DNA from 2 places in the Microcystis wesenbergii NRERC-220 genome. Region 2 is predicted to be linked to the other one. Evidence: predicted binding sites of a transcription regulator. Region 2 holds the regulator's gene; the other holds the start of a gene.
The links. The regulator HrcA, encoded in region 2, represses chaperone genes, less so after heat shock. The targets are predictions, from matches to a motif close to TTAGCACTCNNANNNTNNGAGTGCTAA.
Positions count from the first base shown of each region.

Region 1 (12,636 bases), 690 kb from region 2:
TATAAAAATTATTACCCAGAAAATTAAGACCGTGGCCAAGGTAGCACTTACCGTCAAAACTGCATCTTTGAAGAGGTTATCTGGTTGACGTTCTTGACGATAACGGACAATGGCTGCTTTCATCTTTGCCAAAGCTCGTTCGGCCAATACTTCTTGACTGACCGCGTGTAATTTGGCATCTCTAGAAGTAATAGTAGCAATAACCGTATCTCCCAAAATAATCGAAGGGTTTTTGTCTTCAGGATCGATTTTTATAGTTAAATCTTCAGGAGAAAGAGCATCGTCATCGGCAATTTTTTCAATTCTATCTGTAATCGATTTCGCTCTTTCTTGCGCTGAAAAAGAACCTATTCCTTGCCGAATCGTAAAAAGTTCTTGATTATCAAGCATGACGGGAAAAACTTCTCCCAAAGTTTCCAGGGGTGTTTCCTGTCCTTGTTTAGCAGGATTATTCTGGGCTGCTATCATGAAGATGGGGGATAAAGTCAGTAACAAAACTAAACAAAACAGCCCTAAGTAACGCCAGATTTTTTTCATCTTCTAAGCCACAATTGCACAGGAGCGATCGAGTTTAATACCTCTTTTTTTCATCGTAGCATGGAATAGTTCTGTGGATAACACCTGTTCCACCGGATAAATCCCGGCTTTTTGGAGTTTTGCCGCTAAGATTAATTCTGCCACGCTGCCAGTTCCCCAACCCGCTGCTTGGGCAGTGTTTTCGTGAAGCATAGTTGCTTGATAAACTGCTTTTTGCTGCCCTTGCCATCCGGCGACTTTTGCCAACATTGCCACCCCAATTCCCGAAAATTTATCGGTTACTTCTGTCATGCGATAACTAACTTGGGAAAAAAACTCGATTCCCCGAGAACTTTCTACCCAAGCATCAGGAAAAATATGGGCAGTAATCCAAGTTAAATGATTATAAAAATCGGGAATAGAACCAAATTTTGTGATCACATTTTGCACTTGAAAAGATTCAGCAAAAGTATAGGTTTCTGGCATATCAAACCAATAAACACCAGTTTTACCCAAAGGAGCGGGAAAGTCAATTACTTCTCTAGCAGTATAGGGTTTAATCTCTTGCCATTGTCCCTCAATCCAAGCTAAAAAAGGCTTTTTTAAGCCGAGAAAAGTAGTCCGCATCACAGTTAATCCCGCACCTCCTGAACCGGCTACGGCATAATTTAAACGGATCGTTTCTACCCTATCTAACTGTTCGACTCCCTCCCGCACTATACTATTAGAAATACCGGGGAAAATTCCCGTATTAACCACGGCAGTTATTCCCGCTTTTATCGCTAATTCTCGATAGGGGATTAACTTTTGATAAAAAGAACGATGATCACTAACATCAATATAATTGACTTTTTCTTCGATGCAAATTTTTACTACCCTGCCATCGCGATAGTGAAAGGGACCGGCACAATGAATGACTAAATCACTATTTTTAATTGCCTGTCTAAGCTTGTCTATTTCTTCTAAATCCAAAGCCAAAAACTGCATTCTTGGCAGTAATTTAATGGCTTTTTCCTTGCGTCCTGTGATAATAATTTTAGCTGCAGTATGATTAATAATATCTAGGGCGACACTTTGACCAATGCGACCAGTGCCACCTAAAATTAAAACAGTTTTTTCCATGGCAACTATCAATAATATTTGCCCTAGTATAGCATCCTCTTGGCAATTTTGGCTATTTTCCAAGATGAAAATTTTAGCATAATCCCAACTTATTTAATGCGTCCGAGGGGCAAGAAAATGGTTAAAATCTCACCTTCTTCGGGTTTTTCACGCACAATAAATTTACCTCCCAAAGCTTGAAAAAGGTTTTTAGTCACCTTCATATTCAGGCTTAAACTACCCGTTTCTGGTTGAAACATTAAGACTTTTCCTAAATCTTTGAAAGTAAGATTAGGCGATTTTACCTGAGTTTGGAACTGCATTTTTAATTGATTTCCTGCCGTTGATATATGTACTTGTAACAGACCACCACTAGCCATACTGCGAGTACATTTTTCCACGACTCCATTTAACATTTGATCCAATAAATTCGGGTCGCTAATTACCGAAGGCAATTTTTTCGGTACATTAACTTCTAAATTGACATTGCGCCGTTTAGCTTGTTTTTGCCACCGGGGAATACTATCTTGAAAGACTTTTTCTAGAGCAATTGGAATTAATTGAATCGGTTTATCTACCAGAGGATTAATACCCAATTCTGCGGCTCGGAAAATTAATTCCATGCGCTGAATTTGTTCACTACATTCTAAATCGATTGTTTCTAAATATTTCTGCACATCTTCCGTTACTTTTGCCCGTTTTAACAATAATCGGGTAATGGTGCGAATGGTGGTTAAAGGGGTGCGAATTTCGTGGGTTAAGGCGCGCAATAACTCCAAATCACAACCCGATTCTAAATTAGAATTATCTTCCTCTGGGGGAGTGATTTCGGCATTGATAGGCGATTTCGTTTTTTTCAGGTCTAAGTTAGACTGGTCGGGTAAATTTTGCAGTAATTGGCGACTAAATTGGCTAACTAGACGATAATCCGGCGAGGGACTGCCATTAGCCTCGATAATTGCCTCTAAAGTCCCGATTTGCGGATAACGCAGATTAACTAATCGTTGCCGCAACTGCTGCCAAGCTTGCTGAGTGAGGACGGGATCAAAGGAAAATTGAAAAGAGGACAAACCCCACTGATCCTCGCCTAAAACCAGCAAAAGAGCGAAACTTTCGCTAAAAACCAGACAAAACCTTTCATTAGCAATCGGATCCGTTGGCAAGAGAGGCAATTCATGAATCTCCGTCGGGGAAACATCGGCGGCGGATTTTTCCTGAGAAGGCAATTGCAAACCCGGCCATTGTAAATGTTTTAAAGCTTTAACGGTGAAAACACCAAATTCAAAACCCGTTAAAGCCTTGCTTTCTCTAACTAAAGCCGTCGGACCGGAGAGAATTAAACCCCGACCGGCGGCAGCATGATTTTGGTTTTGTAATAAGATATTTTCTAAAGCGGCGATCGCTGCGAACCACTCACTTTCCGCTTTCAGTTGCGAGCGCTTGAGCCATTCCGATAAATTAGGATAAAAAGCATTGGGGGTGAAAGTTTCCCGGTCCTGATGGTCAGTCGGCGGGAAAATATCGCTTAATTTCGGTAAAGACCCCTTTAACATCGTCTTCATCACTGACTAGATACAAATTCCTTACCTAGAATATTACCCCTGTTAATGCTCATTCCATAACGGTAAAACCGAACTCTATTGGCAGTGATATCCGCGTTTTGATGGTAGTTATCTTAATGGTGAGGTACAAAGTTTTCGCTTTGGGGAGTCGGTCGTCGATACCAGGTTAGGTTATACTTCATCTTGATCAGAAAGGCTGTCAATCGGCTTCGCACTTTGTAATATAGGTTAGTCCAGTTGATCACCTATGCCGGTTGTGGGGTTCGTGTCTCAATTCAACCTCGATAAGTCTGATATTTAATTACACTTCCCCACCTATGTATTTTTTTGTTACATTTAAGTATTTTTTTTGCTTATCTATAGTTATCATTGAATAACTTAAAAGTGTTACCCAATTATTTCCCTAACTAACCAATCTTTGATCCCAAACCCTTTTGCCTTGACATTACGTCAATGGGAGGAACCATCGGCCCTTGGTTTGCCTGTTTAAGTGCTGCTTTCAAGCTAGGTAAACAGTTGATTAGTGGTAACTGTCCAGCAATAGTTGGGGTCGGTTATTGACTATATTTTGCCGTGAGCAAATTCTGAGAATTAAGAGGAAAATTAAATATGGAAATTTCGCAAATCTGTCTTGACTTAATTAAAAAATGGGAAGGATTTCGTGCCAATGCTTACTTAGATCCAGTGGGAATACCTACTATTGGTTATGGAACGATTCGTTATCCCAATGGGCAACCTGTGGAGTTAGGAGATATTGTCACCGAAGCAGAAGCGGAGGACTTATTAAAATTAGAAGCTGACGATTTTGCTGAGTTAGTTACCAAAAAAGTAACAGTAGGACTCAATCAGAATCAATTCGATGCTCTAGTTTCTTTTTGCTACAACGTCGGTGGTGGGGCGTTTCAAGGAAGTACCCTACTGAAAAAACTTAATAGTGGTGATTTTACTGGAGCGGCAGAACAATTTTTAGTTTGGAATAAAGCAACACAAAACGGAGTGAAAATTGTTTTAGAAGGTTTAACTAATCGTCGCCGTGAGGAAAAGGCTTTATTTGAAAAATCTGGAAGTGAAGGAAAACCTTTAGACAAGCCTGAACCCTCCTTACAAGCTCAAGTTGATTGGTTAGAGGGCTATCGAGACAGAAATAATGATGATACGATTATTGTGGCTCGAAAAGGCTCTGATGTTATAGAAATTTTGACTGTAGAAAGCCCAGATAAAGAGGACTTAATTACCGTCATACGTCAATATCCTAATGCTAAAAATTTCCTCATTGCCCCCCAGGAAAAACAAGTACCTGCGGGGGAAAGAATCTTAATTCAAAAAAGGGAATTTGCGACAATCACAAAAGTTGATGCTCCTCCCTCATTGGATAATCAACTTTTAATAATTGGAATGGGAGCAGACGAAGATACTCCCGCCAGTTTAAAGCAAGATATTGAGGAATTGCAGTTACGTTTGCGAGATTTGGGCTACTATCAAGGGGAAATTGACGGCAACTTTGGTTCAGGAACGGATCAAGCTGTTAAAGCTTTCCAAGCCAAATTTTTTGGAGCTAATGAAGCAGATGGCAAAGTCGGCCCCCTGACTTGGAAAAAACTGTGGGAAGGAAATCCAGTTCCTGTAACTCCTCCTGTCGGCGTATCCAGTCCGGGTAAAAATTATCTTAAATTAACCAAAACCAACAAAAAAGATGAATTTGGTTGTTTCATTTTAAAAATGGAATACTTTAAAGATGGACAACTGAAAGACAGTCTTAATGTCTGTTCTGGTACGCCATCGAGACAGATTTTTAAGACGGCTACCGCTAGTGTACCTAAATCATTTGAGCCGCTACCAGAAGGGTTATGGCGAATTGAGAATATTAAATGGGCAGGGGGTCCTGCACACAAAGATGATTACTCTGGAAAATTTGTATTTCCTGATCCTGGAGTTGGTCCAGTGTCAACGCCTTTAACTTATCAAAAGCCCAATTCAACCCGTAGAAGTGCTATTGAAATTCACATCGACTGGAATCGCCGCAAGAAGTCTCCTGGTACCGCAGGATGTGTGGGAATTTATACGATTGGCGATTATCAACGTTTTGTTCGTTGGCTTCGGGAAACTGACCCACGAGACTGGGAGCATCTCATTTATGCAAGTGAGTAATTATACTTGTCCCTAAAACTGGTTTCTAGCAAGGCTTTCAAAATATCTTGACATAAAACCTGATTTAGGGGTTACAAAGGTGAGATGCTCCCACGAGACTTTTTTGTGGATTGGGGTTTAGGAACTTGTCCCAAACCCTAGCCTATCTTTAATAAGGGGCAATTGAATTGTTTAATGATGATTCAATTGTCTCTAGTAATTATTGGTACATTGAAAACTTTTCTAACCATAAATGTTAGGCACAATTACCATTTTTTCCTTATCTTTATTGCTAACAGGTAACTCAATTGTTAGCGCAGAATCTTGTCAAAAATTTTTTGTTACCGCCCGCGATGGTTATGTGAATATCCGTTCCTATCCTCAAATACAAGGAAATAACGTTATTGCCACTTTACCTAGCGGCAGTTCTGTACAATTAAGTGAGCGTTATCAAAAATGGCTGAAAATTAAATTACCTCTTGCCGGTTGGTTAGCTGGTAGTCAAATTTCTCGAATTTCTTGTGATCAAGGTCGTGATTTACTTATAGAATTGGGACTGCCGACTATAATTAAACTTGGAAAAAAAGCAGCAATTGGCTATCAAAAAGATGCAGAAACTTTGGTTAAAATGTCTCCGTATATAGATGGAATAGTTGAAGAAAATTATGCCCGAGTTATTGTACAATGGGCTAATCAAAATCCGAAATTTTTAGTTGCCATTCTCGATCGTCAAAGTCCAACTATTCGCCGAGCAGTTTTATCTTCTCTCGATTTTGGATTAGGTACTAACACAAATGAGCGTCAAAACTTGGAAAAATTTATGCAAAATATTTCTCCAAAAAGTTTAACTTACGTTGATTGGTATAGGCGTAATCCTGTTTATCCTTAGTAGCAAATACAAGATCAATATTATTCTTTTAATTCATTAAGGAGGCTCTTACTTGAAAACTAAGTAGTCATCAGAATATCAATTATAACTGTCATAAAAACTATTTTAGTTGCCTGTGGAGCTTCCCTTGAAGTGAACAAGAAGATGGCAGTTATAGCGTTTTTCAGTCTGCTGAGGTACAAAAGTTATGGGTTTTAGGCAAAAGGCAAGAGGCAAAAGGCAAAGGGGAAGAAAAACAGGTGTACCTCACTAGCTTAGGAAACGCTATATTCGGTTAAATATCGTTAGTATCGACAATAAAAAATGCGACATTAACTGTGGAATTAGATTATTAATATAGTTTAAAATTATCAAAAAATCTAACAAATTAGGAGAAGAAAAAGTTAAAAATATCGAAACCAAGAGTCAGGAACATCCGAGTTAAAAAAAATTCAAGTTCAAGCGATCGCCATTCCGATTAACCCGATTTCGGGTTAATCGGAGTTATCCTTTTTTTGTCAAACTAGAAGGCTCTCTTGGTCTTTTTTTATTTTTTTAACTCAATTCAGTCTGCCGTGGGGACATAACATCGTTATCTCCTCAACATCGTTATCCCCTCAATGACCGCGGCCGCATCTTAGCACTCAAGCCCTAAGAGTGCTAAATTAACTATAAGGAGTCCTATCACAACAGCGATACCATGTCCAAAATCATTGCCTTTAAAGATGAATCCCGTCGCGCCCTAGAAAGAGGTGTCAACGCCTTGGCCGATGCGGTAAAAATCACCCTCGGTCCGAAAGGACGCAATGTCTTGTTAGAAAAGAAATACGGCGCCCCCCAGATCGTTAATGACGGCATCACCGTGGCCAAAGAAATCGAATTGTCCGATCCCCTCGAAAACACCGGGGCGAGATTAATTCAGGAAGTAGCGGCAAAAACCAAAGATTTAGCGGGAGATGGCACCACCACCGCCACCATCATCGCCCAGGCTTTAATTAAAGAAGGTCTGAAAAACGTTACCGCCGGGGCCAATCCCGTCGCTTTAAGACGCGGACTAGACAAAACCATCGCCTATCTGGTGGAAGAAATCGCCGCCGTCGCTAAACCGATCGCTGGAGATGCGATCGCTCAAGTGGCCACCGTTTCTTCTGGCAACGATGAAGAAGTGGGACAAATGATCGCCACCGCCATGGAAAAAGTCACCACCGATGGCGTAATCACCGTGGAAGAATCGAAATCCCTAACCACCGAATTAGAAGTAGTGGAAGGGATGCAGATTGATCGCGGTTATATCTCTCCCTATTTCATCACCGATCAAGAAAGACAGATCGTCGAGTACGACAACCCCCTGATCCTGATTACGGATAAAAAAATCAGTGCGATCGCTGAATTAGTCCCCGTCCTCGAAGCCGTTGCCCGTCAAGGTCGTCCCCTATTAATTATCGCCGAAGATGTGGACGGCGAAGCCTTAGCCACTCTAGTGGTCAACAAGGCCCGGGGAGTCTTAAATGTCGTCGCTATCAAAGCCCCCAGTTTTGGGGAACGTCGCAAGGCGGTTTTACAAGATATCGCCATCCTCACCGGCGGTCGTCTGATTTCCGAAGAAGTGGGCTTGAGTCTTGACACGGTTAGCCTCGATCTGCTAGGGCAAGCGGCAAAAATCACCCTAGAAAAAGACAATACAATTATTGTCGCCTCCGGGGACAGCCGCAATAAAGCCGATGTGCAGAAACGTCTCGCCCAACTGAAAAAACAGTTAGAAGAAACCGATTCTGAATTCGATAAGGAAAAATTACAGGAACGCATCGCTAAATTAGCCGGCGGTGTGGCCGTCATTAAAGTCGGGGCAGCCACAGAAACCGAACTCAAGGATCGCAAACTCCGCATCGAAGATGCCCTCAATGCCACCAAAGCCGCCGTGGAAGAAGGTATCGTCCCGGGCGGTGGTACAACCTTGATTCATCTGGCTTCTAAGGTGAAGGCTTTCAAAGCTTCTTTGACTAACGATGAGGAAAAAGTCGCCGCCGATATCGTCGCCAAAGCCCTAGAAGCCCCCCTGCGTCAGTTAGCCAACAACGCCGGTGTGGAAGGCGATGTGATCGTGGAAGGTGTGCGCGAGACCGCTTTTAGCGTCGGTTACAATGTCCTCACCGGCAAGTACGAAGACTTAATCGCCGCTGGAATTATCGATCCGGCTAAAGTGGTGCGGTCAGCCGTTCAAAACGCCGCTTCCATCGCCGGTATGGTCCTAACGACCGAAGCCCTCGTGGTCGAAAAACCCGTTAAAGAAGCCGCAGCCCCCGATATGGGCGGCATGGGCGGCATGGGTGGCATGGGTGGCATGGGCGGCATGGGCGGCATGGGTGGCATGGGTATGATGTAATTCCTGATGCCGTCTGGCCTCTCAAAATAATCTCATTCAATTGAGCCAATCTGTCCCTTTTCTCGTTATCATCGGCATTAGGGGCAGGTTTTTTTTCCTCAACCACAGAGATCGCCTTTTTCCTCTGATGTAGAAAATTATAAATTGCTCCAATTGTCTGGAAAAATCTAGAATAATGATCCTTGAATATGAGTATTGCTTCTTTCTTTTTTAAATCTTTTAAATCTCTCTGCAGCTATCTCGCAATAGTCTTGTCGAATTTCAAAACCCACAAAAATTCTTCCTAATCCCAAGGCCGCTATTCCTGTAGAACAAGAACCAGCAAAGGGATCAAGAATTATTTCTACGGGATTAGATGAAGCTTGTATAATTCTCTCGACAATTGCTAAAGGAAATTGTGCAGGATGTCCAGTTCTTTCCTTAGAACTGCGCTTTTCTCCTGTAGTGACTTTAGGAACTTCCCACACATCAGAAGGATTTTTACCGAGGGGATTACAACGATATTTACCATTTTTCTTTTGATTGGGATACTTAACGTTAGGGTCACGAATATTATCTAAGTTAAAAGTATATTCTTGGCAATTTTTGAGATAAAAAAGCCATTTTTCATTGCGAGGACTAAGACGATTTTTTGTAGAAACACCTGCCCCATATTTCCAGACAATTTCTTGTAAAAGATAAAAGGGAGACTTATCCCAAAGAAGATAGGGAATCGGAACACATAATCCCTTTTCTGGTACTTCTAAATAACCGACATTTAGCCACAAAGCACCGTTATCTTGAGTAATCTGATAAATTTGCCGCAGCCAATTAGCACACCAATCAACATAGTCATTGATTGAAAGAACTCGTTCATATTCTTTGCCAATATTATAAGGTGGTGATGTAACAGTGAGGTCAATTTTTATGTCACTATGAGATAGTTTAGACAAAAAGTCTATGGCATCTCCTTGATAAAGAATAAAGCCGTTGTCTGAGTAAAAAGGTTGACCAAGATGACTAACCAGAATTTCTTGAAGAAAATTAAATTTGTTGGCTCTATCTTTTTCTAACTCTGGAGAAAATGGCTGTAGTAAGGAGGAAGGGGCAATCTGAGTTGATTGATGATCAACAATTGCCTCTGCTAGATAAGAGTTTTGTTCCTTATTGGCAATTGGACGAGACTCATCTTCCCTAGACGATAGTTTTTTTTGTTTCCCCTGGTACTCTACAACCATAATCTCAAAGGACAGGTAAGTATTTTGATAGTTTCAATTATGCCCTTATTTTACCAAAATATCACTGGAGTTGTGCTTAATTTAATAACTTTTGTAATCATTCTCCTTCCCTTACCCTGGATGGGGGGGGTAGAACCCCACCAAGAGTCAAAGATTGACTGATAAAGCAGCGAGTTTTCCTTGAAAAATCTCAACTGAGTAGATTGATAATTATGAGATGCACCCGAAAATTATCCCTAAAATGGTGGTAAATAACCCATGGCATTTTTGACTCGATCGAGAGTTTGATTGGCCACCGCTGCTGCTTTGAGACGACCTTGCCGCAAAACTGTGGCTAAATAATCTTTATCCTCTCTAATTTGAGCGTATTTTTCCTGAATAGGTTTCAGAGATTCTATGGTAACTTCTGTTAACATCGGTTTAAATTGTCCCCAACCTAAATCGGCACATTCTCCCGCGACCACCTCTTTACTTTTTGCCGATAAAATACTATATAGAGTTAGTAAATTATGGCATTCGGGACGTTCTGGATCATCGAAAGTTAAACCCTTAACTAGATCGGTTTTACAGCGTTTAATTTTCTTAGCAATGACATCGGGACTATCGAGAATATTAATCCGACTCATCTCGGAAGGATCGGATTTAGACATTTTATTCCGGCCATCGGTTAAACTCATCACCCGCGCTCCTTCCTTGCGGATCATCGGATCGGGAAGTTTTAAAATTGGTTGTTTCGGTTGTCCAAAAAGATGATTAATTCTAACGGCTATATCGCGGGTTAATTCTAAATGTTGTTTTTGATCTTCTCCCACGGGTACTTTATCGGCATCGTAGAGTAGGATATCGGCGGCCATCAGTACGGGATAATCGAGTAAACCTGTGCCAACATTTTCCCCCTGTTTAATCGCTTTTTCTTTAAATTGAATCATGTCGGTTAACCAATTTAAAGGGGTGATACAATTCAATAACCAAGTTAATTCCGTATGGGCCTTAACGTGGGATTGGACAAAGATAGTCGCATATTCTAAATCAATTCCGCAGGCTAAATATAAAGCGGCAATTGCTAAAGTATCCTCCGCAAGAGTGGCGGGATTATGGGGAACAGTGATCGCGTGTAAATCGACCACACAAAAGAAATTATCGTAGTCTTTTTGTCCCTCCACCCAATTGCGGATCGCACCGAGATAATTGCCTAAATGTAAATTGCCGGTTGGCTGCACACCAGATAAGATTCTTTGTTTACCCATAACTCCTGCGATCGCTTTTTATCATGATTTCATTGTATCAGTTTTTGCGGGTAATTTCATCCTAAATCCAATTGGGAAAAATCATTCTCAGATAATAATCCCGCACTGACAGGGGAATGCCTAAATAAATTGGTAGCCAATAGATAAAAGCAAAAATTATCAAAATTATCAGCGAGCGCGAGCCATTTTTATAAATAGGACTGGAACTTTCTAAACCATCGGCTAAGAGCCAAGCTAGGGCAATCCAAGTGAAGCTATAGGCAGCCATATAATGATAGAGAAAGGTACAGCGACTAATTTTTAACCAGGGCAGCAGATTGGCAATATAGTTACAGATAAGATAGGCGGAAATTAATCGCTCTTTTCGGTTAAATAATCGACTAAAAACCACTAGAATTGCTCCCGTAGAAAGCCACCACAAAAACGGATTACCCATAGCGTGAACATCATAAATTTTATCACCTACTCTCTCAAAATAATAAGCCACTGGTCGCCCCATTACTAACCAACTATACCAGGGAGAACAATAGGGATGAACATCAGCTTGATTGCCCTTTATTCTCTGATGAAATGACCAAATTTCCTGATGTACTTGCCAAAAATTATATTGATGGTTGACGAGAAGATGCGGTATCCACAGTAAACTATAGGTAACTAGGGGAAAGACAATTAAAGCGATAAAAATGTCCTCTAATCTCAGGTTAGTTGCCTTTGTCCAAAGATGATCTTTTGACTGCTCTTGCTTCAATAATTTTATTAACCAAGCAATACCGATAAAAATAAATATTCCCAGTAAAAATCCTAAGCCATTCCATTTAATATTTGCCGCTAAACCGAAACAAACCCCCGATAATAATAGCCAATTGAGTTTCTGATTTTTCTGGAGTGCTAATAAAAAAAATAATTGTCCAGACAAACCGAATAAAATTAAGTAAATATTATTGAGAGCATAGCGGGATTCCACCAGAAATAATCCGTCTAAACTGGCGAGCAAAGTTGTGATTAAAAATACATTTTTTCTCTGGGTTAATTGATAAGCAATTGCGCCAATAATTAGGGGAATAAAAGAACCAGTCAAAGCATTTAACCAGCGATAACTAAAAGTTGAGCGCAGGGAACCTGTTAAATTATTAATGGTTTCAGGATCGGCAGGAAAATGGGAACCAATCCAGATACCAATAGCAATTAAATATTGACTTAACGGTGGGTGAGACTGGAAAAAATCTTTACCGATGAGATATTCATTGCCGTATTTAGCATAATAAACTTCATCGAAAACAAGAGTATTAAATTGACTGAGATTCCAGAATCTTATCGCCAGAGAAAATAAAAATATTGCTAGGATAGATAGGTTAAATTTTACTTGATAATTCATGGAAAAATAATAGTTATTATAACTGGGAATTTTCTGTTAAACGCAAGCGAAATTCTTTGACGGCAAGACGGGGATTAGGATGGTTGACGTATTCGGCTAATAATTCTAAATTTAAATCTGGTAATAAAGCACTTTTAGGGATTAAAATATATTCGCCATTCTCTTGCAAAGAATAGATTTTTAACTGATTATCTTGCCAAAACCAAACCTCTTGAGTTCCCAATCTTTTATAAACTTCTA
Region 1 is NZ_JAVSJA010000001.1:2,923,588-2,936,223, forward strand. It holds gene RAM70_RS14520 (mechanosensitive ion channel family protein) at 1-537, opposite strand, end outside; gene RAM70_RS14525 (saccharopine dehydrogenase family protein) at 541-1,638, opposite strand; gene RAM70_RS14530 (sensor histidine kinase) at 1,728-3,170, opposite strand; gene RAM70_RS14535 (glycoside hydrolase family protein) at 3,789-5,327, shown strand; gene RAM70_RS14540 (SH3 domain-containing protein) at 5,560-6,195, shown strand; gene groL (chaperonin GroEL) at 6,875-8,557, shown strand; gene RAM70_RS14550 (DNA-methyltransferase) at 8,725-9,774, opposite strand; gene trpS (tryptophan--tRNA ligase) at 10,011-11,021, opposite strand; gene RAM70_RS14560 (dolichyl-phosphate-mannose--protein mannosyltransferase) at 11,083-12,396, opposite strand; gene RAM70_RS14565 (Uma2 family endonuclease) at 12,413-12,636, opposite strand, start outside.
Region 1: the regulator HrcA is predicted to act here: its motif matches at 6,812-6,838, upstream of groL (chaperonin GroEL).

Region 2 (12,636 bases):
GGTTAGGGATTCTTGTTGATAGGGTTGCAGGGCAATTAAGCGCACTTCATAGCGATTTTTGTAGGTATTAAAATCTAATTCAACTACGGCATCATAACGGGTATCGGCAGCAATTTCATCTTTGTGATGACCCCACCACATACCGGGGAAACCCTGCTCGATTGAACTATCCCAGATCTCAAAAGTTGTCCGGGGATAAGCGATTTTTCTGCCTTTGAAATCTTCAAGATTTTTATGCCAAAGATTGTGAAAATAACAATTTTGAATTAATAGCTTCGGTGTCGGATTACCCATCCCGCAGGGTTCCAGTAATTTTAATTCTCTAAATAGACTTTTTCCCAATTGGGAAACCGTCACCACCGCATCCACTTCTATCTGGGAAGAAAGGGAAGTTAAATCAATTCCTGTGCGTCGCAATTGTTGATTAATTCCCTCAATAAATAGGGGTAAATTTTCTATGGTTAAACTTAAACCTGCGGCCAAAGGATGACCACCAAAACGATGTAAAAGATGGGATTGAGAGGATACTAATTGATAAAGATCGATCTCGCGAATTGACCGAGCGGAACCCTTAGCAAAAGGTGGTTCACTGGTACTTAATAAAATTGTCGGTCGCTGGTATTCTTGGGCAATTTTTCCCGCAACTAATCCTAAAATTCCCGCCATCCATTGGGGATCATCTAAAATAATTACATTAGTGGTGGAAAGATCAATTCTTTCTAGTTTTTTCTGAACTTGTTTAATAATATCCCGTTGGATTTCTTGGCGACGAATATTGGCTAATTCCGCTTGTTCAGCTAATTCTTGACAACGTTTTTCATCTTCACTGGTAAGTAATTCCACACAAAATCTGGCATCGCCATAAATGCGACTGACGGCATTAATGCGCGGTCCAATACCGAAGGATATATCCATCGGTCTATCTCCGGTTTTGTTACATAAATCGAGTAATTTTTTAACTCCTAAACGCTGAGTATTTTGCAGTTTTTGCATACCTTTTTGAGCTAAATAACGACATTCTCCCGTCAATTTGACTAAATCGGCAATTAAACCAATCGCAACTAAATCCAGTAAATTTTCTAGGGGTTTTCTGGGAATATCTGCCAGGGTTAAATACATCGCTTCCACTAATTTATAAGCAACGGCAACCCCAGAAAGATGATAGAAAGGATGGGTTTCCACAAAGTAGCGGGGATTAATCAGGGCAATCACCTCGGGGCGCTCGTCGGGTAGGGTATGATGATCGGTGATGATAATATCGATGCCTAAACTTTTTGCATAGTCAATTTCGGCGATATTCGTGCTTCCCGTGTCACAGGTGACGATTAAACTGGTTCCTTGACGCGCTAGTTTCTCGATACCAGGAGAATTGAGTCCGTGGGATTCTTTTTGGCGATCGGGTATGTAATAATCTAACTGTTGATAGGGTGGGAAAAACTGCCCCAATCCTTCCCAAAGGACACTGGTAGCGGTGACACCATCGGCATCGAAATCACCCCAAATAGTCACTTTTTCACCTTTATTTAGGGCTTTTTCCAGTCTTTTGACGGCGAAGTTCATTTCTTGCCCAAAATCAAAGGGAGTTTTTGACTGATAAGCTTTCTCATCCAGAAACGTCCGCAGAGTCACCACATCCCGGACACCGCGATGCCATAATATTTGTGCCACGACGCTGCCATCCGACTCTGGGGTGTAGTCTTGGACTATTTTTAAAAACTCTTGGGGAAGCTCTACCGATGGGGGAATTTGCCAGTTAGACACGGGATATCAAGGAAAAAGTAAAAAGGAAAAAAGGTGACAGTCAACTTTTGTGATTTTCCCTATCTCCATTTAGCCACCACTAACGGGGGGAATTAGAACTATCTCATCGCCATTTTCGAGGATTTTCTCTCCCGAAACAAACTGAAGATTGACTCCAAAACGAGTAACATCCCGCCATCTTTCTAATTGGGGATAGGGGGCTATAATATAGTTTAACACTGCTGCCACGGAAGTGTGGGCGGGAAATTCGAGGTTTAATTGTGAAGTTTGATAGACTTCTTGATAAATAGCAAATAGTTTTACTGTGATCGTAATCTTTTCCATCTTTACATCAATATTTTTCCTAGGATAATAACATTAATTGAGAACCCTGTTCGGTTTTGCGGACTTCGATGCGATGTTGAAAAGCTTCTTTAAATTGAGGCATATGAGTTACCGTCAAAATACAGGCAAAATCGGCGGATATAGCGTTAATTGCCGCAATTAAGCGCTCGCATCCCTCCGCATCCTGAGTTCCGAATCCCTCGTCAACAATGAGCATTTGTAGGGCTGTTCCGGCTCTTTGTGCCAATAATCTCGCTAAAGCTAATCGAATCGAGAAATTAATCCGAAAAGCTTCCCCTCCTGAATAGGTTTCGTAGGGACGGGATCCCCGGGTATCACCAATAATAATATCTAAAGTATCGATTGACTTTTGTTGCTGTTTCTTAGTACCTTTACCGCTTTTTTGGGTTAAAAAATGCACATGAAATTGATTACCAGTTAAGCGAGCTAAAATATGATTAGTTTGTGCTTCTAACTCTGGTAAAACATTCTCAATCATCAGAGTTTGTAAACCATTTTTTCCGAAAGCTAGGGCTAACTCTTTATAAACTCTATATTGTTTTTTAACTTTAGCTAAATCCCTCTCTTTTTCTATCAGTTGTTTACCTAAAGTTTCCAGTTGATGTAACTTCTCCTCAACCCGACCTTTTTGGGAGAGCAATCCATCAATTATCTGTCTTCGCTGTTGAATATTAGTCGATAATGCGGCTATTTCTTGGCGATAGTCAGTCAAAGTACCAATCTTTTGACTAATATTTGCTAACTCCTGATTCAGCTTCTGGCGATCCTCATTTCGCAGCTGTAATCTTTGCTCAATGTCAGCGATTTTAGCGGCTATTTCTGGATAATTTTTTTCCGCTTGTTGCCAGTCTTGATACTGTAATCTTACTCCCTGTAATTGTCGGATCAGATTTTGAATATTCTGATGTTCACTGCGATCATAATTTAAGTTTTGAATAAGCTTTTCTAAGCGTTCAATTTCCTGTTTAATTGGGGAATTTTGACCTAGTTCTTGCTTCTCTTTTTCTATTCTAGCTAGTTGATTGATTAAATTAGGTTTCTCAGCCTTGATATTAGCTAAACGACGGTTTGCTTGCTTAAGTTCTGATTCTTGAATTTCTGCCCAACGCCATCTTTTTTCTTCTCCTCTGACTAAAGCATGACTTTGTTCATCATAGTTTAAGAAGGCAATTTCTTGATTGACAATTTGCAATTCTTGCTGTAATTCTAGGGCATAATTGCCACTGCTTAAAAGTGCTTCTAACTCCGCAAGTATCTCCTCGGTTTTCTCTAGTTCTATTTCCTTTTCTTCAATAGTTTCTAACTTGACTTCTAACTGCACATATTTTTGTTGTAGATTCGATCTTACTGGCAATTCTTGTTTAATTTGGGCTAATTCCTCGCGTAAACGTTTTAAATCTCGATCGCAGTCTGCCATCCCTTCCTGTAGAGACCAAATTTGCTCTTGAATTTGTTCTTGATGTTGATGGGTTTTCCTGATTACTTGATCACGGTGATGACTGTCTAAATTCTGTTCACACAAAGGACAAACCGAATCGGGAATATTTAATTTTTCCAATTTATCAGTTAACTCTAAAAGTTGTTCTTCATATCTTTTCTGTTGATCTAATAAACTTTTTTTATCCACTTGTTTAAGAGTTTCCTTTTCTTCAACTCGTTCACAATAGGTTTGTTTTTTATCTAGTTCCTTAATTCGTTTGGCTAAATTGAGAGCTTCCTCTCTTAGTAGAGGAATACGATCAATTTCTGTCTCTAATTGTTGCCGATTTCTTTGCAGTTGTTCCCGACGAGCATTGATGCCAGCTTTTTCCCGTTCCAACTGCATATTTAGATCAGCTTTTCGGCTATTTAAAGGAGCATATTTTAAAGCTAATCTATCCAATTCCTGAAGACGTTGACGATGATAATTTAACTTCTCTAATCCTGCTTGAATATCCCCCGCTTGCTCGATAATTTTTTGAGTTTCTTGTTCCTGTCTTCCCAATTCTTCTAAACGAGCGCTCGTTTGTTGGATGGGAAGGGTAAATTCGTTAATTTTTTGCTGTAATTTCTGTTCTAATTGTTGTTTATCATACTGGGCCTGTTGCCAAGCTTGTAATTGACTTGACAAACTTGCCTCTTTCTGGTCTAAATTGATTAGGCGCTCGTGGGCGGCAATGATTTCATTTTTGCGATGAAGAATAGTCCTTATTTGATTTAATTGATTGTCTAGACTAACTTTTTCCCGGTCTAATCTCTCGATTTCTGCTAATAAAGCTCGCTCCTGTTCTCTTTGCCACTGCCGCTGTTTTTCCCAATTCTGACGCTGATTTTCTTCCCCTTGTAGTTGCTGTAAACGCCGATTATTTACCTCTTGTTCTTGATTAATTTGGTCAATTTGGGTGTTTAACTCTTGCAGCTGCTCCCGATAAGAATTTTTCTCCTGAAGACGGAGTTTGATAGTTTCTACTTGCTGCTCGATCTGGAGGGACTGTCCATCAAATTGTTTCGATATATCCTTGGCTTTATTTGCTAAAATTTCATAGCGATCGAGTTGTAATAATTCTGCTAAAATCTGTTTACGACCACTGGGAGGCTGTTTCATAAACTCGTCCGCTTGTCCCTGTCGTAAATAAGCAGAATTAATGAAAGTTTTATGGTCTATTTTTAGATAAGTATTAATCTGTGCTTGGGTATCTTTAATACTTTTACCCGATAAAGGACGAAAACTCTGATCATTAATCACCTGAAAATCTAAACCAGAAGCTTTCCCTCCCCGGTGACGACTACGGATAATTTTATAGATTTCTCCCCCATAACTAAACTCGAAATCTACCCGCGCATAATCGCTGCCCGCATGAATCACATCATCAGCAATCGAGGTGCGACTTTCTCCCCAAATTGCCCAAGTAATTGCTTCGAGTAAAGAGGATTTTCCCGCACCATTGGCACCACAAATACAGGCAGTATGTAATCCGCGAAAATCTAGCACTGCCTCGCGATAACTGAGAAAATTTTTCAGGGTTAATTGTAGGGGAATCATAAGCTGGGAGGTGGGGAAGTGGGGAAGTGGGGAGGTGGGGAAGTGGGTAGAATGCAGTACAAGGCATAATTAGCGGAAATTCGGTCACTCAGCCTCAGTAAAATATTAGTATCAAATAGATATTTAGCCATTAGTCATAGATAGTTTCACGCCCTAAGGCTTCATCGGGTAATCCGGGGGTATCCTTGGGTTGACTTTCCAGAAATTTTAGCCAATCTTCTGCTTTTTCTTGGGAGGTCATCTCTTCAATTTTTGGCGAAGTTATCTGAGTTAGAAATTGGCTGAAGTTTAAGACTTCTTGTTGCTTTTCTAAAGGAAGTTTTCGCAAGTTTTCGATAACGGCTTGTTCAATATTCATCAAAATTCAGCTTGTCGATTAATCGGCGTACTAAAAAGCATCAATCTCTTCAATACCTGCCGTTTCCCCATTATATCACCCCCCCGCTCTGGCACTGACCAAATCCCCCCACTTGGCTGCGATATTATTCCTACGCAAGTCCCTAACCGCTCGGAGTCGCCCCATTTGCTAATCTAAAGGAAAGATAACCGATTCTTAAGACCAAATCTATGAGCATTCCCGAAATTAGCGTCCATGAACTCGCTCTCCGTTTAGCCGATCATGATCCTAATTTACAACTTATTGATGTGCGCGAACCGGAGGAAGTTGCGATCGCATCTGTGGCCAGTTTTACCATTTTACCCTTGAGTCAATACCGAGAATGGTCGCCCACTATTGCCACCCAATTCAACCCCCAAGCGGAAACCCTCGTTATCTGTCACCATGGCATGAGATCCCTGCAAATGTGCCAATGGCTACAAAGTCAGGGTTTTACTAATGTTAAAAATATTAACGGCGGCATCGATGCTTATTCCCTTCTCGTCGATCCTAATATTCCCCGCTACTAATTTTCATGGCCCCCATCGGGAAAAAAGAGGGGTAAACCATCCCCTTTCTCCCCATTGATTACGGTTCCTCGGTTTGTCTTATGCAATGGACGGGGTTATAAGGAATGAAACCCTTATAGAGACAGACATTGCTGCTATTTTTGTCAATTGTTTTCGATCTAGAGCGAACTAATCAATTAAATCTCTTGTCAGGTAAGGATTTAGTCGATTTATGCCCCCCGATCGAACCATACCAAGTAACGAAGAACCTTGATTACTGACTACTGATAACTGATAACTGATAACTGATAACTGATAACTGATAACTGAATAAGCGTTATACTGTCTAAAAAAATGTTATAAATCTTTTGTTAAGATTATTCCCCTATGTCCGCTAGAACCCATCTCAGCGATCGCTATCAACAGATCTTAAAGGCGACAATCCAACATTATATCGCCACGGCCGAACCGGTTGGCTCGAAAACTCTACTCGATGAGTACAAGTTTACTGTTAGTTCCGCCACGATTCGCAATGCTCTCGGTAAACTGGAAAAAGAAGGTTTACTCTATCAACCCCACACTTCCTCCGGACGCATTCCCTCCGATTGGGGTTATCGTCTCTACGTCGATGAGTTAATGACTCCCGATGACCGTATCGGCGAAAAAATCGGCTATTATCTGCATCAAAAGGCTAAATCTCCCGCTTGGAGTCTCGAAAGTCTGCTACAACGGGCCACCCAACTTTTAGCCGGTTTAAGCGGTTATATCGCTATCGTTACCCTCCCCCACACCCTCACCAATACCCTGCGTCATCTGCAATTAGTCCCCGTCTCGGGCCGGCAGATCATGTTAATTATTGTTACAGATAGTTTACAAACACGCTCGGTTATGATAGAGATTCCTGAGTCTATGGAAACGGACAAGAAGGATGGATTAGCAGAAGAATTACAAATCCTCTCTAATTTTCTGGGGGAAAAATTAAAAGGTTATTGCTTGGCAGATTTAATTAACCTCGATTGGCAGCAAATCGAGCGAGAATTTGCCCGTTATACCCATTTTCTCCAACAATTAAGCCAAGAAATCAGCGCTAGTCTCCAATCCACTGCCACCCCGGAGATTATCGTCCATGGTGTCGCTGAAGTCATTCGACAGCCAGAATTCGCCCAATGGCAACAAGTACAAATGTTACTGCATCTATTGGAAGCAGAACAGGATCGCCTTTTACCCCTGATTTTACAAAGACCAGAACCAGAAAAATCAGCTAAAAAAGTCAAAATCACCATTGGTTCCGAAAGTACTCTGGAATCCATGCGCCCTTGTACTCTTATCTCCGCTTTTTATAAACAGGGAGATACTCCCGTCGGTAGTGTTGGCATTATCGGACCGACGCGAATGTTATACGAAAATACCATTCCCCTAGTGGAATCCACCGCTAACTATCTCAGCGAGACTATAAGTAAGTAGATATCCCCCGCAAAGGTTCGGGAATAGGACAATCGACAGTAAACTCTAAAATTGTCTCACCATCCCCCAAATAGCCAGAATTGGCAAAACAGAGCAACATCCGCACCAGCGCCACCCACACCTCGGCATCGAACTCCCAATCCTGTCCCCGACGCGCTCCACAGGCGATCGATTTTAGCGCCCAAAAATAACTATTTCTCACCACTGAACCGCCTTTTTTATAAACAGGTACATCCTCATGGTGAATATAAAGAATATCATCTTTAGCGATCGCTCTCATCGGTGGCCGGGAAAGTTGCAGGAATTTTCAGCTGACTGTCCTAGATAATAACATCTTTAGCGATCGCTTGAGTCGCTCCAGAAAACCCACCCTAATCATAAATTTATATGAAGATATTTGGCTTGTTCTCGGCTGAGATGAAAGATTATGTCAAGTTTTCCTAAAATGTACCAAACAGTCTTGACAAACTGAAGTTTTCTCCAATAGGGCTTTTTCATGGGATGGGATAGATTAATTCCTATCCCCAGTCCAGGGTTTTGATAATATTCACTTATGAATGGCTCACTTTAAAATCAGCTTTTTTCGGGGATATACGCAGGTAAATTGTTTTATGTCAAGAAAAATTTCCAAAAATCTCCTTGACAAAACCAAAAGCTGGCAATTAAAATGCTCGATCAACATCAACAGTGATAGTATGTATTGCTTATTTTTTTTCTGCCGATGTTAATTTTCTGCCGATGTTGCCCTAAACCTTTTGAACTCAGGCAATTTGCTTAATTTATCCCCTTATTAGACAAGGAAAAATCATGAGAAGCCATCAAGTTGCAGTTTTATTATCCACCTTCGCCACCGTTGCCCTAGTTGCCCCCGCAGTCCAAGCGGCAACCCTTGTTACCTCCCTACCGATTCAATTCGTGAACGTTACAGGTGGTTTTACTTCCCCCTCCACCCCTCCCGGTAGTCCCGATCCCATCAATGGGATTAGTGCCACCATTAATGGTGCTGGCAGTGGTAGCACTATCCCCTTTAATCCCACCACCGGCGGTGCAATTCTAGGTAATTTCGTCGCCGCTAATGTTCTATTTAATTACACTGCTGGCGACCCCCTCACCTTCGATTTATTATCTAACGGTAGTTCTGTCTTTACTGACACTTTCTCTATCACTGGCAACTATAACATTGACCTGACTTCCGTTGTTCCAGGTGTTGCTAATACAAATCTCGTGGTTCAGTTCAGCGTCCTCTCTGGTACTGGTACAACCGGAATTAATGGCGTTAAATTAGAAATCACCACCAAAACACCTGAACCCGGAACTATGACCGCTATCGGTTTATTAGGTCTGGGTTTAGCCGGTGCCGCTACTCGTCGTCAACTGCAAGAAAAAGCCAAAACCAAAGTCTAAATCATCTAAAATTTCGGTTTGACACTAAAACGAGGTGTGTCGGGTTGGGTGCATCTCAATTTTGAAGAACTATCTAGGGCTTGCTGAATAAATCTAAAAACCTTGTTGGATAATATCTTTAGTCCTTTTTGAAATCAAAAAGTGCCAGCCATTGGAGTTATCGGGGGGAAATTCAGGGACTTTTTCCCTGAAAATATGGGTAAAACCCGACACCCCCCAGCCCCCCCGATGTCGGGGGGGTTGGGGGGCCACACCCTATCCCTAGGAAAAACTTTTTCAGCAAACCCTATTTAACTATGACCAGCGATACTGTCACCACTCCCTCGCCCCAAAAACTTTGGTTAGCAGCCCTTAAACCACCAATGTATAGTGTGGCGATTATACCGATTATTCTGGGAACTGTGATCGCTGATCAGGAAACAGGTCGATTTTCTCTGCCGATTTTTGCCACCTTTATCCTCTCAGCTATTTTAATTCTCGCTTGGTTAAATCTCAGTAATGATGTTTTTGATGCCGATACCGGGATCGATGTCAATAAAGCCCATTCGATCGTTAATTTAACCGGCAATAAATCTTTAATTTTCTGGCTGAGTAATCTTTTTCTATTAGTGGGTATTGCTGGTATTTTTGCTATTAGTTATTGGCGAGGCGATTGGATGATCCTAGAATTAATCGCCCTCTGCTGTTTTTTGGGCTATACCTATCAAGGACCGCCCTTCCGTCTCGGTTATCAAGGATTAGGTGAAATTATCTGTTTCTTTACTTTTGGACCCTTGGCGATTGCCGCCGCCTACTATTCCCAAGTCGGTGCTTTTTCTCTCTCTAGTCTAGCGGCTTCAATTATTATCGGGATTACCACTTCTATCATCCTTTTTTGTTCCCATTTCCATCAAGTCGCCGATGATCTCAAAGCGGGTAAAAAATCACCTATTGCCCGTTTAGGTACTTTAAAAGGTTCTAGAGTTTTAACGGTGGTGACGGTTCTCGTTTACGTTTTAACGGTGGTTTTTGTCCTGCTGCAAGTTTATCCCCCTCTCACCCTTTTAATTTTTCTTAGTCTCCCTTTCGCTTGGCAATTAGTCCACCACGTTAACCAAAATCATGACCAACCTCAGCTAGTCAGTAACTGCAAGTTTATAGCGGTTAATCTTCACTTTTTTAGTGGCCTTCTCTTCTCCCTTGGTTATTTCCTTGCTTCCCGTTGATCAACCCGATTTTTTTTCTTAAACCCCTTGACAAAACCCCGCCACTTGACCTATACTTATATTCATAATGGGAATCCGTGCCTGCCTGCAAACCCCTCATTTTTAGGCAGGATAGACCGAAAAAAAATTAACCGACTTGAATCAGTTATCAGTTATCAGTTATCAGTTATCAGTTATCAGATTTGAGTTTTAAGTGTGCAGTATGTATTAAGTGGGAAGTATTAAATACGGCGGATTCAGCCTTAGTCTGGTACATCTTCCAGTTTCCTACTGTCTTTTTACTGTTTACTGATCACTGATTACTGATGACTGTACCCGATCGAGTTTGCACTGATTAACGGAAAAGTGACAGAATAGGGGGATAGATCGCCACAAATCAAGGTTAGCATGAGTGAACAACCCCTCGGATCGGTTATTCAAGGTTCCCTGAGTGAAGGTTTAGAAATCCGTCTTTATCCGGATATTTCCGTCGAAGATATGCGCGTCGGTAAGTTTTTGGTTGTGCAAGGCACTCGCTCGCGTTTTTTCTGTCTCCTCACCGATGTCTCCCTGGGTAACTCCAGTCCCCGGATTATCGCTAACCCTCCCCATCCCGATGATAGTTTTATGCGCGATGTTTTGGCGGGTAGCGGCACTTATGGTACAATTGAACTATCACCTATGCTCATGTTTACTCCGACGGGAGGTAATTCCCCCGCAGTTTCCGACAGTTCTTTAGCCTCTTTTCAACCCCAAACTAGCGCCGATTTAGAATTACTGCCAGTCAAAACTATTCCCGCCCATTTTAGCCAAGTTTATGAAGCTTGTGAGCAGGATTTTCGCATGGTTTTCGGTTGGGAAGATGATCCCACCAGAAAGAATTTTGCTATTGGTCAACCCCTTGACATGGACGTGCCAATATGTATTAATCTCGATCGCTTTGTCGAACGTAGTAACGGTGTTTTTGGCAAATCCGGGACGGGAAAATCCTTTTTAACCAGGCTGTTAATTTCGGGTATTATTCGCAAACAAGCAGGGGTTAACCTCATGTTTGATATGCACTCGGAATACGGTTGGGAAGCGATGAAAGAAGGGAAGGAGGTTTCTACGGTGAAAGGATTATGTCAATTATTTCCCGGACAGGTGGAAATTTATACCCTCGATCCCGATTCTACCAAACGCCGGGGAGTACGAGGAGCGCAGGAATTATTCTTAAGTTATAATCAGATTGAAATCGAAGATATTCGTTTAATCGGTCGGGAATTAGGCATCTCAGAAGCTAGTTTAGATAATGCCAATATTCTCTATAACGAGTATGGAGAATCTTGGATCGTTCAGTTATTAAATATGAGTAACGAGGATATTAAAATCTTCTGTACGGAAAAACAGGGCCATGCGGGATCAATTATGTCCCTCCAGAGAAAATTAATGCGTCTAGATAGTTTGAAATATCTAAAAAGTGTTTGTCCCCACAATTATATCGATCAGGTTTTACAAGCTTTAGATGCGGGTAAGCACGTTGTCATCGAATTTGGCTCCCAAAGTAATATGCTTTCCTATATGTTAGCCACCAATATGATCACCCGTCGGATTCATGCTAATTATGTTAAAAAAGCTGAATATTTTTTACAAACTAAAAACCCCGTCGATCGGCCGCAACAGTTAGTGATTACCATTGAAGAAGCTCACCGATTTTTAGATGCTGCCGTGGTGCATCAAACTATTTTTGGAACTATTGCCAGGGAGATGCGAAAATACTTTGTTACTCTCCTAATTGTCGATCAAAGACCTTCAGGAATTGATAACGAAGTCATGTCTCAGGTAGGAACAAGAATCACCTGTTTATTAAACGATGAAAAGGACATCGAAGCTATATTTACTGGGGTTTCTGGAGGGGGAAGTTTGCGATCAGTTTTAGCGAAATTAGACTCAAAACAACAGGCTTTAGTTTTAGGTCATGCGGTTCCTATGCCGGTAGTAATTCGTACTCGCGCCTACGATCAAAAATTCTATGCTGAAATAGGTGCGACCGACTGGCGAGAATTACCCGATGAGGAAGTATTAGCGGCGGCCAAAATTGCCAAAGCCGATCTAGGATTTTAGAAAAATTAATTTTTGATTGTAGAATAGAGTTGGATTGTTTTTACTGTTTACCTCCCATGACCGCTCAAATACCGATCTCGAAGATCAGCTTATACGATCGAGATTTTCAGCTATGGATCGAGACAACCGTTAACCAATTACGACAGGAGGATTTTGCCTCGGTTGACTGGACTAATCTGATCGAGGAATTAGCAAGTATGGGAAAAAATAATCGACACGCTCTCAAAAGTTTGTTAATTCAATTATTAGCTCATCTGCTCAAGTTAGTTTATTGGCAGACGGAAAGAGAGTATAATGCTAATCAATGGGAAGCGGCAATTATTAATTTTCGAGTTGAAATTGCCGATCTGCTGGAAGACAGTCCTAGTTTAAAACCTTATCTCCTCGAAATTTTCGATTCTTGTTATGGAAAAGCTAGACAAATAGTCTCGAAATTGAGCAAGCAAGAAATTCCCATAGAAGTCATTA
Region 2 is NZ_JAVSJA010000001.1:3,615,088-3,627,723, forward strand. It holds gene recJ (single-stranded-DNA-specific exonuclease RecJ) at 1-1,761, opposite strand, end outside; gene RAM70_RS17600 (MoaD/ThiS family protein) at 1,831-2,085, opposite strand; gene sbcC (exonuclease subunit SbcC) at 2,105-5,128, opposite strand; gene RAM70_RS17610 (hypothetical protein) at 5,259-5,486, opposite strand; gene RAM70_RS17615 (rhodanese-like domain-containing protein) at 5,696-6,034, shown strand; gene hrcA (heat-inducible transcriptional repressor HrcA) at 6,401-7,477, shown strand; gene RAM70_RS17625 (hypothetical protein) at 7,464-7,757, opposite strand; gene RAM70_RS17630 (PEP-CTERM sorting domain-containing protein) at 8,285-8,881, shown strand; gene menA (2-carboxy-1,4-naphthoquinone phytyltransferase) at 9,178-10,086, shown strand; gene RAM70_RS17640 (helicase HerA domain-containing protein) at 10,474-12,168, shown strand; gene RAM70_RS17645 (DUF29 domain-containing protein) at 12,225-12,636, shown strand, end outside.